Regions from separate parts of the Neobacillus sp. SAB-20_R2A genome, predicted to be linked through region 2. Evidence: riboswitches for the same ligand, from Rfam matches in the RefSeq annotation. Region 2 holds a riboswitch; each other region holds the start of a gene.
The links. Region 2 has a riboswitch for lysine ahead of V5M37_RS25000 (ABC transporter substrate-binding protein). Riboswitches for the same ligand answer to the same signal wherever they lie in the genome.
Positions count from the first base shown of each region.

Region 1: it holds a riboswitch for lysine, as region 2 does, so the genes downstream of both, V5M37_RS19350 (amino acid permease) here and V5M37_RS25000 (ABC transporter substrate-binding protein) in region 2, are expected to answer to the same signal.
Region 3: it holds a riboswitch for lysine, as region 2 does, so the genes downstream of both, dapA (4-hydroxy-tetrahydrodipicolinate synthase) here and V5M37_RS25000 (ABC transporter substrate-binding protein) in region 2, are expected to answer to the same signal.

Region 1 covers NZ_CP145895.1:3,990,049-3,993,228, forward strand. The annotation lists gene V5M37_RS19345 (YitT family protein) at 1-635, opposite strand, end outside; lysine riboswitch at 907-1,096, shown strand; gene V5M37_RS19350 (amino acid permease) at 1,199-2,680, shown strand; gene V5M37_RS19355 (hypothetical protein) at 2,712-2,981, opposite strand; gene V5M37_RS19360 (SHOCT-like domain-containing protein) at 2,984-3,180, opposite strand, start outside.
Region 2 covers NZ_CP145895.1:5,061,145-5,064,324, forward strand. The annotation lists gene V5M37_RS24995 (M20/M25/M40 family metallo-hydrolase) at 1-1,405, opposite strand, end outside; lysine riboswitch at 1,586-1,770, shown strand; gene V5M37_RS25000 (ABC transporter substrate-binding protein) at 1,839-2,633, shown strand; gene V5M37_RS25005 (amino acid ABC transporter permease) at 2,731-3,180, shown strand, end outside.
Region 3 covers NZ_CP145895.1:3,850,686-3,853,865, forward strand. The annotation lists gene V5M37_RS18640 (NAD(P)-dependent oxidoreductase) at 1-7, opposite strand, end outside; gene V5M37_RS18645 (D-2-hydroxyacid dehydrogenase) at 30-962, opposite strand; lysine riboswitch at 1,179-1,359, shown strand; gene dapA (4-hydroxy-tetrahydrodipicolinate synthase) at 1,472-2,359, shown strand; gene V5M37_RS18655 (sulfite exporter TauE/SafE family protein) at 2,559-3,180, shown strand, end outside.

The sequences.
Region 1 (3,180 bases), 1.1 Mb from region 2:
GTGAGTCCACGATATAAGTTGGCCACCAAATGATTTCTCATTTCTTCGCCCTTTTCTGTTATTATCATTAAAGTTAATTTGACATGGTCCGTATAAATAGCGTCAACCACTTTTCCTGTAACAAAAATCGAAACCAACGTATTGAGGGCCGCATCCCAATTGAATAAAAATCCGCTAATTACAATGACAATCGCATTCATTCCGGAGAGGAGCACCCCGATTGGGAAGTCTTTCTTCCGGGAAACAATCATTCCGATGATATCAAATCCACCCGTTGAACCCGAGCTTCGAAATACGATTCCAACCCCTAGACCGGTCAAAGCTCCGCCAAATATTGCTGAGAGGATGGTATCTTTCGCGACTGGAAATACTGGTACTAAATAAAGTCCTAAAGAAATAACGAACACTGAAAAGATTGAATTAAAGATAAATCTTTTTCCCAGCATTTTATAGCCAATGATTAAAAGGGGAAGGTTCAACAAAAGATTAGCCACTCCTGTGTTTATGGGGGTAATCATTCCTATTATCATCGAAATTCCGCTCATCCCGCTACTTAACACCTCGTGAGGGATGAGGAAAAGATTGAATGCAGCTACAATTATAAAAGAGCCGATAATAATTCCAACCATCTGCATGAATATTTCTCCTGTCTTTCCACTATTTATTTAAAAAAAATGATAACGATTCATAGCTAGGATGTAAACTAATTAATATATTTAAAAAACAATTAATTATCTGGAAATAGCACCCAAAGAATAAGTTGAATAATTATAAAGGCATATTACATTAATATTCACCTTACAAAAAGCCCTAATCCCTCGTTTCCAATATATAATATTGACAAATTTATTAAAACGTATATACTCTAGTAATATATCATTTTTAATATTAAATCCTCATCAAAACCGATGAGGTAGAGGTCGCGGTTTTTATCAGTAAAATGGACGAGACGCAGAGATGTTTTTGACTCCGTTTGAAAGGAAAAGCTGCCGAAGTGTGTTTTTCTCTCTGGAGAAACATGCTGGGGCTGTCTCCGAACAGGAACAGAACTGTCACGTTTAGCCTTACCAGCTTTACGTGTTGAGCTATCTTTCGGAAGGTATGATGCGGGGTATATACAAATGCCGTCGAATCTGCTTCGAGGGCATTTTTTATTCCAAACTCCTTCCAATAAAAAAAATTTAAAGGAGTCATAAACATGCAAACAGCGCAGGTAAGAAAAGACGAAATATACACTAGGCCCACGGGTCCAAAAAATAATAAAAATGAATTAAGACGGAGCTTAAAGTCCCGCCATCTTACGATGATTTCTCTTGGCGGAACCATCGGGACCGGATTATTTCTTGCCAGCGGCGGAGCTATCCATAGTGCGGGACCTGGCGGAGCGATTCTATCATATCTCGTTATCGGCATTATGGTTTATTTCTTAATGCAAAGTTTAGCTGAAATGGGTGCCTACATGCCGGTTGCAGGAAGCTTTAGTACCTATGCTACGAAATTCGTGGATCCATCCCTTGGTTTTGCCCTAGGCTGGAACTATTGGTACAACTGGGCCATTACGATTGCAGCAGAACTTTCTGCAGTAACAATGATTATGAAATTTTGGTTTCCAGATTCTCCTTCACTATTATGGAGCAGCATCTTTTTAGTTATCATGTTCTTGTTAAATTATCTTTCTGTTAAGGGATTTGGCGAGGCAGAATATTGGTTCTCATTAATTAAAGTTATAACTGTTGTGATCTTTATCATTGCTGGTACGTTAATGATTTTTGGAATTATGGGAAATGAAGCAATTGGCTTAAAAAACTTTACAGTTGGAGATGCACCATTCCATGGCGGATTCATGGCCATGCTTGGAATCTTTATGGCAGCTGGATTTTCCTTCCAAGGAACTGAACTTTTAGGTGTTGCAGCGGGTGAAACAGATAACCCAGAAAAATCAATCCCACGTGCAGTAAAACAAGTTTTTTGGCGAATTCTTTTATTCTATGTGTTAGCTATTCTTGTTATCGGTCTTATTATTCCTTATACAAATGAAAACCTTGCTAATGGAGATGTTGCTGTAAGTCCATTTACGCTTGTTTTTCAAAAAGCCGGAATCGCATTTGCTGCTTCTGTCATGAATGCAGTCATTTTAACAGCAGTTTTATCAGCAGGTAATTCAGGAATGTATGCATCGACTCGGATGCTTTGGGATTTGGCACGTCAAGGAAAAGCACCAAAATTCCTTGGTAAATTGAACAAAAATGGTGTGCCAGTTAATGCTTTAATTGTAACAGCATTAGTCGGAACACTTGCTTTTCTGGCATCCCTTTTTGGCGATGGTACAGTTTATGTATGGCTTTTAAATGCTTCAGGTATGTCCGGCTTTATCGCGTGGTTAGGAATTGCGATTTGTCATTATCGCTTCCGCAGAGCTTATGTGGCACAAGGCAAAGATCTAAACTTATTGCCATATAAATCAAAGTTGTTCCCATTTGGCCCAATCTTTGCTTTTGTTGTTTGCGCCATTGTCGTAATCGGGCAAAACTATTCAGCATTTATGGGCGACCATATTGATTGGAACGGTGTATTAGTATCCTATATCGGTCTGCCATTATTCCTTATCCTTTGGTTAGGCTATAAATTCACAAAGAAAACAAAGGTAATTCCTTTGGAGAAGTGTGATTTAAATAATTAAAAATAAAAATGGCTCCCTGGGAGCCATTTTTCTATAATTTAATGGTAACTTCTGTCCCATCTTTTAATTTCGTTTCCACTAACAACAGGCCTTTATGCTTGGTCAGACCATCCAATAAAGGCTTTAAATCGCTTTTTTCTATTTGTGGAAGGACGAACTTTTCCCCGCCTTTTTCAATCGATTTATTGATAAAGCCAATAAATCGTCTTGAGGTTATTACCGAACTTAGAAGATTTAAGACAACATAAGGAACGGGTACATTGAAGTTTCTTTGTTTTATCTTTAAGCCCACTTTTAACATTCTTATTCAATCACCACAAACACTTTATCGCCATTTGCTGAAGTAACATCCACAATTTGGCCGTCTAGTTCGTTTTCAATCGCTTCTATTAACAAATCTACATTGATATCTTTCACATACTTTTCCGCTTGCGGAATTCTTTCGGCAATGCTGGTGCCCACCTTCAACACTGCTTTCACAAGATTAATGGGAAGATTGA
Region 2 (3,180 bases):
CTGAGATATACGGGAAGAAATTCCGCGTTACGATTGGATGTGGGTAGGCTGGCTGAATCGATTCTACTGCCTGATTTAAAGCATCAATCAGGGCCTGTTCCTGTTCTGTCTTGCCGGACAGCTCAATTCTTGGTGAATATAGTGATGAATAGAACAGGATAATGGCAGGGTTTTTGTCCTTCATCCAGTTCCACGCCTCTTCTACGACCCTTGCCGCAAACATGCGGGTATCCAGTTCCTTATCCTCTAATAAACTCTCTTTAAATTGATTCATATGCGTAATAAAGGTATCACCGTGCTCCATAACCAACTGTTGTTCCATTTCTTCATATGTGAACACTCTTGGCTGCCAAGGATGTTTGAAATATGGTTCGCCGCTTAAGCTGCTAAACTGCTTATATCTTTCATCAAAAGCATTCAAGGCATTTTCAAATGCAATCCGACCCTGCTCTTTTAATTTTACCAGTACATCCTTTGGAGACCAGGAATGGATGAAGAAATTGTAATATACATAGGCAGACAACGCGGTCTGAACGGTATAAGACGGTTTCAGGTCTGTTTGTTTTAAAGAAACAGGGGGAACCGTGATTTCACCTAAGGCCTCATTGCAAAGCTCGGGATTGTAATCAATCTGCTTCGTCAGCTCCGCCGCGATAAAGTTAGGATCAAGCCCTTCAAAGCAAGAGCCAACATGCGTTTCTGCACCAGTAATAAAAAAGGATGGCAGAAGCTTGCCTACTGTCCCCATATAGATATAGCGATTTTCATCTCCTGCAAAGCGCGGGGAGACGAAATCGGAATTGATCGCCGCAGCATAGTCAAAACCATGCTCCTGCTTCCAGCTTTTCAGAACCTTTAAGGCAGATAAAACTCCGTGAGAGCTGTCCTCTTCATCACATTCTGCCAAAAAGACGATATTTCCATCAAGCTCTTCCGGATGCTCAGAATAGTATTTTAATAGATAGAGATGGCTAGCCACTCCGCTTTTCATATCAAGTACGCCTCTGCCAAACAGCCAGTCACCCGATTCTAAATGTTCTTTCGCTGAAGCCGGCAGTTCCTCCCTCTTTAACGCAGCCATTAGCTGATCCGGAAAACACGCATGTTCTTTTAGATGATTAAAATCATCAATTCCAACCGTGTCCATATGTCCCATCAAAATGACTGTACGGCGGCTATTCCCTTTTGTACCTTTGACAAATGCCAATACATTATATCTTTCATGTTCATCTTGTATGGTTTGAGACATCGTCATGTGAGAAGGATTTTTTGAAAAATAAGGAAAAGCAGATATAAATTTATATAAATATTGGGCAATTGTTTTTTCACCCTTTGTATTCACAATACTTTCGATATTCACGAGCTGATTCGTGAATGCCAATACATCCTCACGGCATTGCAGCATCATTCTGACCCCTTTTTTATAAGATTAGTATTGTAGAAAAATGTATACCAATTAACAAATTTTCGTCAAGTCTTTTCAAATGGGGAAATATTCTAGTGAATTTATACTTGATTATGTATAAATATTTACTTATACTAATTATTGCGAAAAGAATATTAATTCCTCATCTTTAAGCTTTTGAGATGAGGTAGAGGTCGCGGTTTATATAAGTATCCTATTGGAGATTCAGTGAAATCTATGAAAATAGGAAAAAGGATAAATCGCCGAAGCATCTGAAATCACTGTTTTCAGAGGGCTGGGGCTGCACTCGAAATGGGGCAGAACTGTCACAATTCCTTTAAGAATTGTGGAGAACTATCTAATTCAAAGCTTTTAATGAGGGTGTCAGGCACCGTCACATGGACGGTGCTTTTTATATTAAAAAGGGGGAAGCATCATGAGAAAACTTATGATATTAGTAGTTTCTGCATTACTGGTGATTTTAGCAGCATGCGGTTCGAAAGACACAGCTAAAACAAACCAGGCAAAGGGTGAAGATTTAGGTCTAATTAAAGAGGGTACACTGTCGTTTGCGATGAGCGGGCAATATCCGCCATTAAACTTTAAGAAAGACGACAAATTAACTGGTTTTGACGTAGAAATTGGAAATGAGATTGCCAAAAGAATTGGTGTAAAAGCAAATCCTGTGACTAATCAATGGGAAACGATCATCCAAGGTTTAAAAGCTAAAAAATACGATGCGATTATCGGAAGTATGACAGCAACACCTGAACGTGATAAGCAAGTAGACTTCACAAACCCATATTATTTATCCGGCGCCCAAATCTTTGTGGCTGAGAACAACAGTAATATTACTTCAAAAGATGATTTAAAGGGAAAAACAATCGGTGTAATCCAGGCTAGCACTTGGAAAGATATGGCCCTGGAACTATCCGATCAAGTAAAAGGATATCCATCTGATGTTAACGCTCTTCAGGACTTAGCAATTGGCCGTTTAGATGCCGTTATTACTGATAAAATCGTCGGTTTGAATGCGAAAAACGAAAAAGGTTTAAAAATTAAGCCGATTGGCAACCTGCTAAATGAGGACCGCGTTAGTGTTGCGGTTGCAGAAGGTAACAAAGAGCTTGCTGATAAAATCAACAAAGCCATTGACGATATGCAGAAGGATGGCACTTACGAAAAAATCAGCAAAAAATGGTTCAACGAAAACTTACTTAAAAAGTAAGCACACTCACATCTTTAAGACGCAAAATAGGAAAATTGGATAACGTAAGCTCCATGCTTGGGGCTTACGTTTTTTCAAAGGAGGTTGAAATGAAATCATGACTTTTTGGCATAATATTATCGGCATCCTCAGTGAGCATGGTGTTGCCTTCTTGAAAGCCTCATGGATGACGATTTCCATTACAATTATTTCTCTGCTATTTGCATTAATCATTGGAATCATCTTTGCCAGTTTTAAAATCTCTTCTATCAAATTTCTTAATTGGATTTCTGATATTTATATTGGGCTTATCCGCGGGACTCCGTTAATCGTTCAAATTATGTTCCTATATTATGGAATCGCGAATTTTCTAACCCTTGACAGCTTTACAGCCGGGGCGCTTGCGTTAAGCATTCATACCGGTGCGTATATAGCGGAAATTTTCAGGGGGGCTGTCCAATCGATTGACCGCGGGCAAATGGAAGCTGCAAGATCGCTAGGGATGTCCTACCCGCTTGCAATGCGCAGAATTATTTTTCCACAGGCCTTCAAACGAGCCATCCCGCCG
Region 3 (3,180 bases), 1.2 Mb from region 2:
GTGTCATTTTCGTTCATCCTCCTGTTATTCTAATATCCCTTATTGGTATCTACTCTATTGTTAAGAGGTTTGTTTTCTTCCAAGTTTCTGAGTGTATCCAAAAAACACGCCGCCCCTTCTTCAGGTGTCGTTACCGCTGAAATATGAGGGGTAATCAGTACGCCAGGATGTTTCCATAATGGATGATTTTCCGGCAGCGGCTCCTGTGTAAACACATCCAGGACAGCATACCGGACCTGCCCGTCTTCCAAAGCTTGCAGCAATGATTCTTCATCCACCGATGCTCCCCGCCCTACATTAATAAAACCGGCATTTGTTACTTTTTGAAAGACTTGACTATTAAAAAATCCAGCCGTTTCTTCCGTCAGCGGCATCGTGTTGATGATCACATCCATTTCCCCTAGGATGGTAAAATGAGATTCAACAGTCAAAGCCTCTTTAAAATACTCTTTTTCTTTTCCACTTTGGGAGACGCCGTAAACCTCCACTCCAAAACTAGACAAAAGCTTGGCGACAGCCTGCCCAATTTCACCGGTTCCATAGACCATCACTTTGAGTTCATTTAATAGCTTCGGAGTCCGTTGCTGCCATTTTTTCTGCAGCTGTAATTCCCGAAACTCCTCGTGACATTGTAAGTCTCTTAATATGTAGCTTAAACAATACTCTCCGATTCTTTGACCAAACGTACAAACTGTCCTTGTTAAAAGTACACTATCGTCCCAGGTCTTTTTATATAAAAAGCGGTCAACTCCCGCACCGAGCGAGTGCACCCATTTTAAATGACTGTAATCGTAATCCGATTTAAGATTAAAAGATACAAGTGCATCCGCCCATTTCAAATCCGCCTGATTCACTTCAGCCTCGGGGATATAACGGAAATTCTTTTGGACGCCCGCATTTTGGACGTATGCCCGAAGCTCCTGATACATGGGGCTGACAATTAAAATATTTTCGATTTTCACAATAATTCACCTCTTCAACATTAACTCCATTTTAAGGATAATTGGGAAAAAACTCAAAAAAGAAGCGTAGGGCTGTTAATCCCTCCTCTCCTCCCCATACTATATAAATGTCAATAAATATACGATTTTAGCGTTTTTGATAAAAAACCCTTGAACAAATAGGAATATTCTGTTATATTAATTTTAATTACATACTTCTTACTTCATACCTTATGAAGTGAGGATAGAGGCGCAAAGACCATCAGTAAACCATCCGAGGGTAATGGGACCCGTTGACGGTGGCGGAAAGGGGAATTTGCCGAAGCTTCTGAGGATCTCATTGTTCCCGGAGCTGGTTCTGTTATTGAATAAATACAGAATTGTCATATAGGAAACTATATGGAGGGCTATCTCACGCAGGGGAACTTGTAAAATTAACGTTTCTGATGCAGCTGTTGGGCCTTTCCCGCAGCTGCTTTTTGCGTTTGGCCTTACCTCTTTTTAAAAATAATTTTAAAAGGGTGAAATTCATGTACTTTGGCCAAGTTTTAACAGCAATAGTGACTCCGTTTGATCAGGATGGCGAAATTGATTTTAATGCGACGAGAGATTTAGTAAATTATTTATTAGCGAATGGTACTGACGGGTTGGTGGTTTGTGGAACAACCGGTGAGTCCCCTACCTTATCAACTGAGGAAAAAGTGGCTTTATTTAAATTTGTGGTTGAAGTTGCGGACGGGAGAGTTCCCGTTATTGCAGGGACTGGCTCAAACAACACAAGAGCCTCAATCAGTCTAACCAAGCTAGCAGAAGAAGTCGGTGTAGACGGCATCATGCTCGTTGCCCCATACTATAATAAACCATCCCAGGAAGGCATGTATCAGCATTTTAAAGCGATTGCTGAATCTACTTCTCTTCCGGTAATGCTTTATAATATTCCAGGGCGCAGTGTCGTCAATATATCTGCTGAAACGGTCATCCGCCTTTCTCAGATTCCTAATATTGTAGCGGTTAAGGAAGCTAGCGGCCACTTGGATGACATGGCCGAAATTATTAAACAAACTGCTGATGACTTTTCTTTATACAGCGGTGATGATGGAATGACCTTGCCGGTGCTTTCGATTGGCGGCGTTGGTGTGATTTCCGTTGCATCTCATATTATCGGGAATGAAATGCAGGATATGGTGTCACGCTTTAAAAATGGGGATTTAGCAGGCGCTGCTGCTGCACACCGTGAATTACTGCCAATTATGAAAGCTTTATTTGCAGCACCAAGCCCAGCACCTGTAAAAGCAGCCCTAAATATGAAAGGGATTAATGTCGGCGGTCTGCGCTTGCCGTTAATTCCTTTAAACGAAGAGGAAACCAGAACACTTCAGAATGTCCTATTGCAGAATAGGGAACTGGAAGTTATTTAGAGTAATATCCGAAAGCAGGACAAATCGAGCGGGCTCCCGTTCGATTTGTCCTGCTTTTTTTAATTTCCGCTTCCCCCCTATCCTCACTGTAAAAATATTTCTTTAATAAATTCAGAAAAGTGTTTACAAAACCTTCTCCAAACTCTATAATTCACATATATTTACTCGGAATTAGTCACAAAAGAAGGAGGCCCCCATCATGAGCATAGGAATTGCATTAATGGGATTATTAGTTGGGTTATTGGTAGGTTTAACAGGGGTTGGAGGGGCAGCATTGTTAACCCCGGTGCTCATCATGGTCGGAATTCAGCCTTCCATTGCGGTGGGAACGGACCTAGTTTACAACTCCATTACCAAACTGTTTGGAGTCATTCAGCATTGGAGACAGAAAACGATTAACTTTAAACTCATGAAGTATCTTGCAATCGGAAGTGTCCCAAGTGCAACAGGAGCCATTCTCATCCTTCAGGTCTTTGAAAAATATTTCCACAATCAAGAACAAATTATCAAGCATGGACTTGGCTATGTCCTTATTCTAGTGGCCACAGCCATTTTAATTAAGACATTTTTTGATAATAAAATCAGGCCGAACCGCTGGCAATTAAGGCCGATTGAGGAAAAACGAACATTAACAATTTTAATCGGTGCCGGTTTCGGCTTTATTGTCGGCCTGACTTCAATAGGATCAGGATCATTATTTGCCCTTGCCATGCTATATCTCTACCGCTTGAAAGGATCTGAGCTGGTTGGCACCGACATTGCCCATGCCTTTTTATTAGTGACTGTTGCCGGACTCCTTCACGCGAATGCCGGAACTGTCA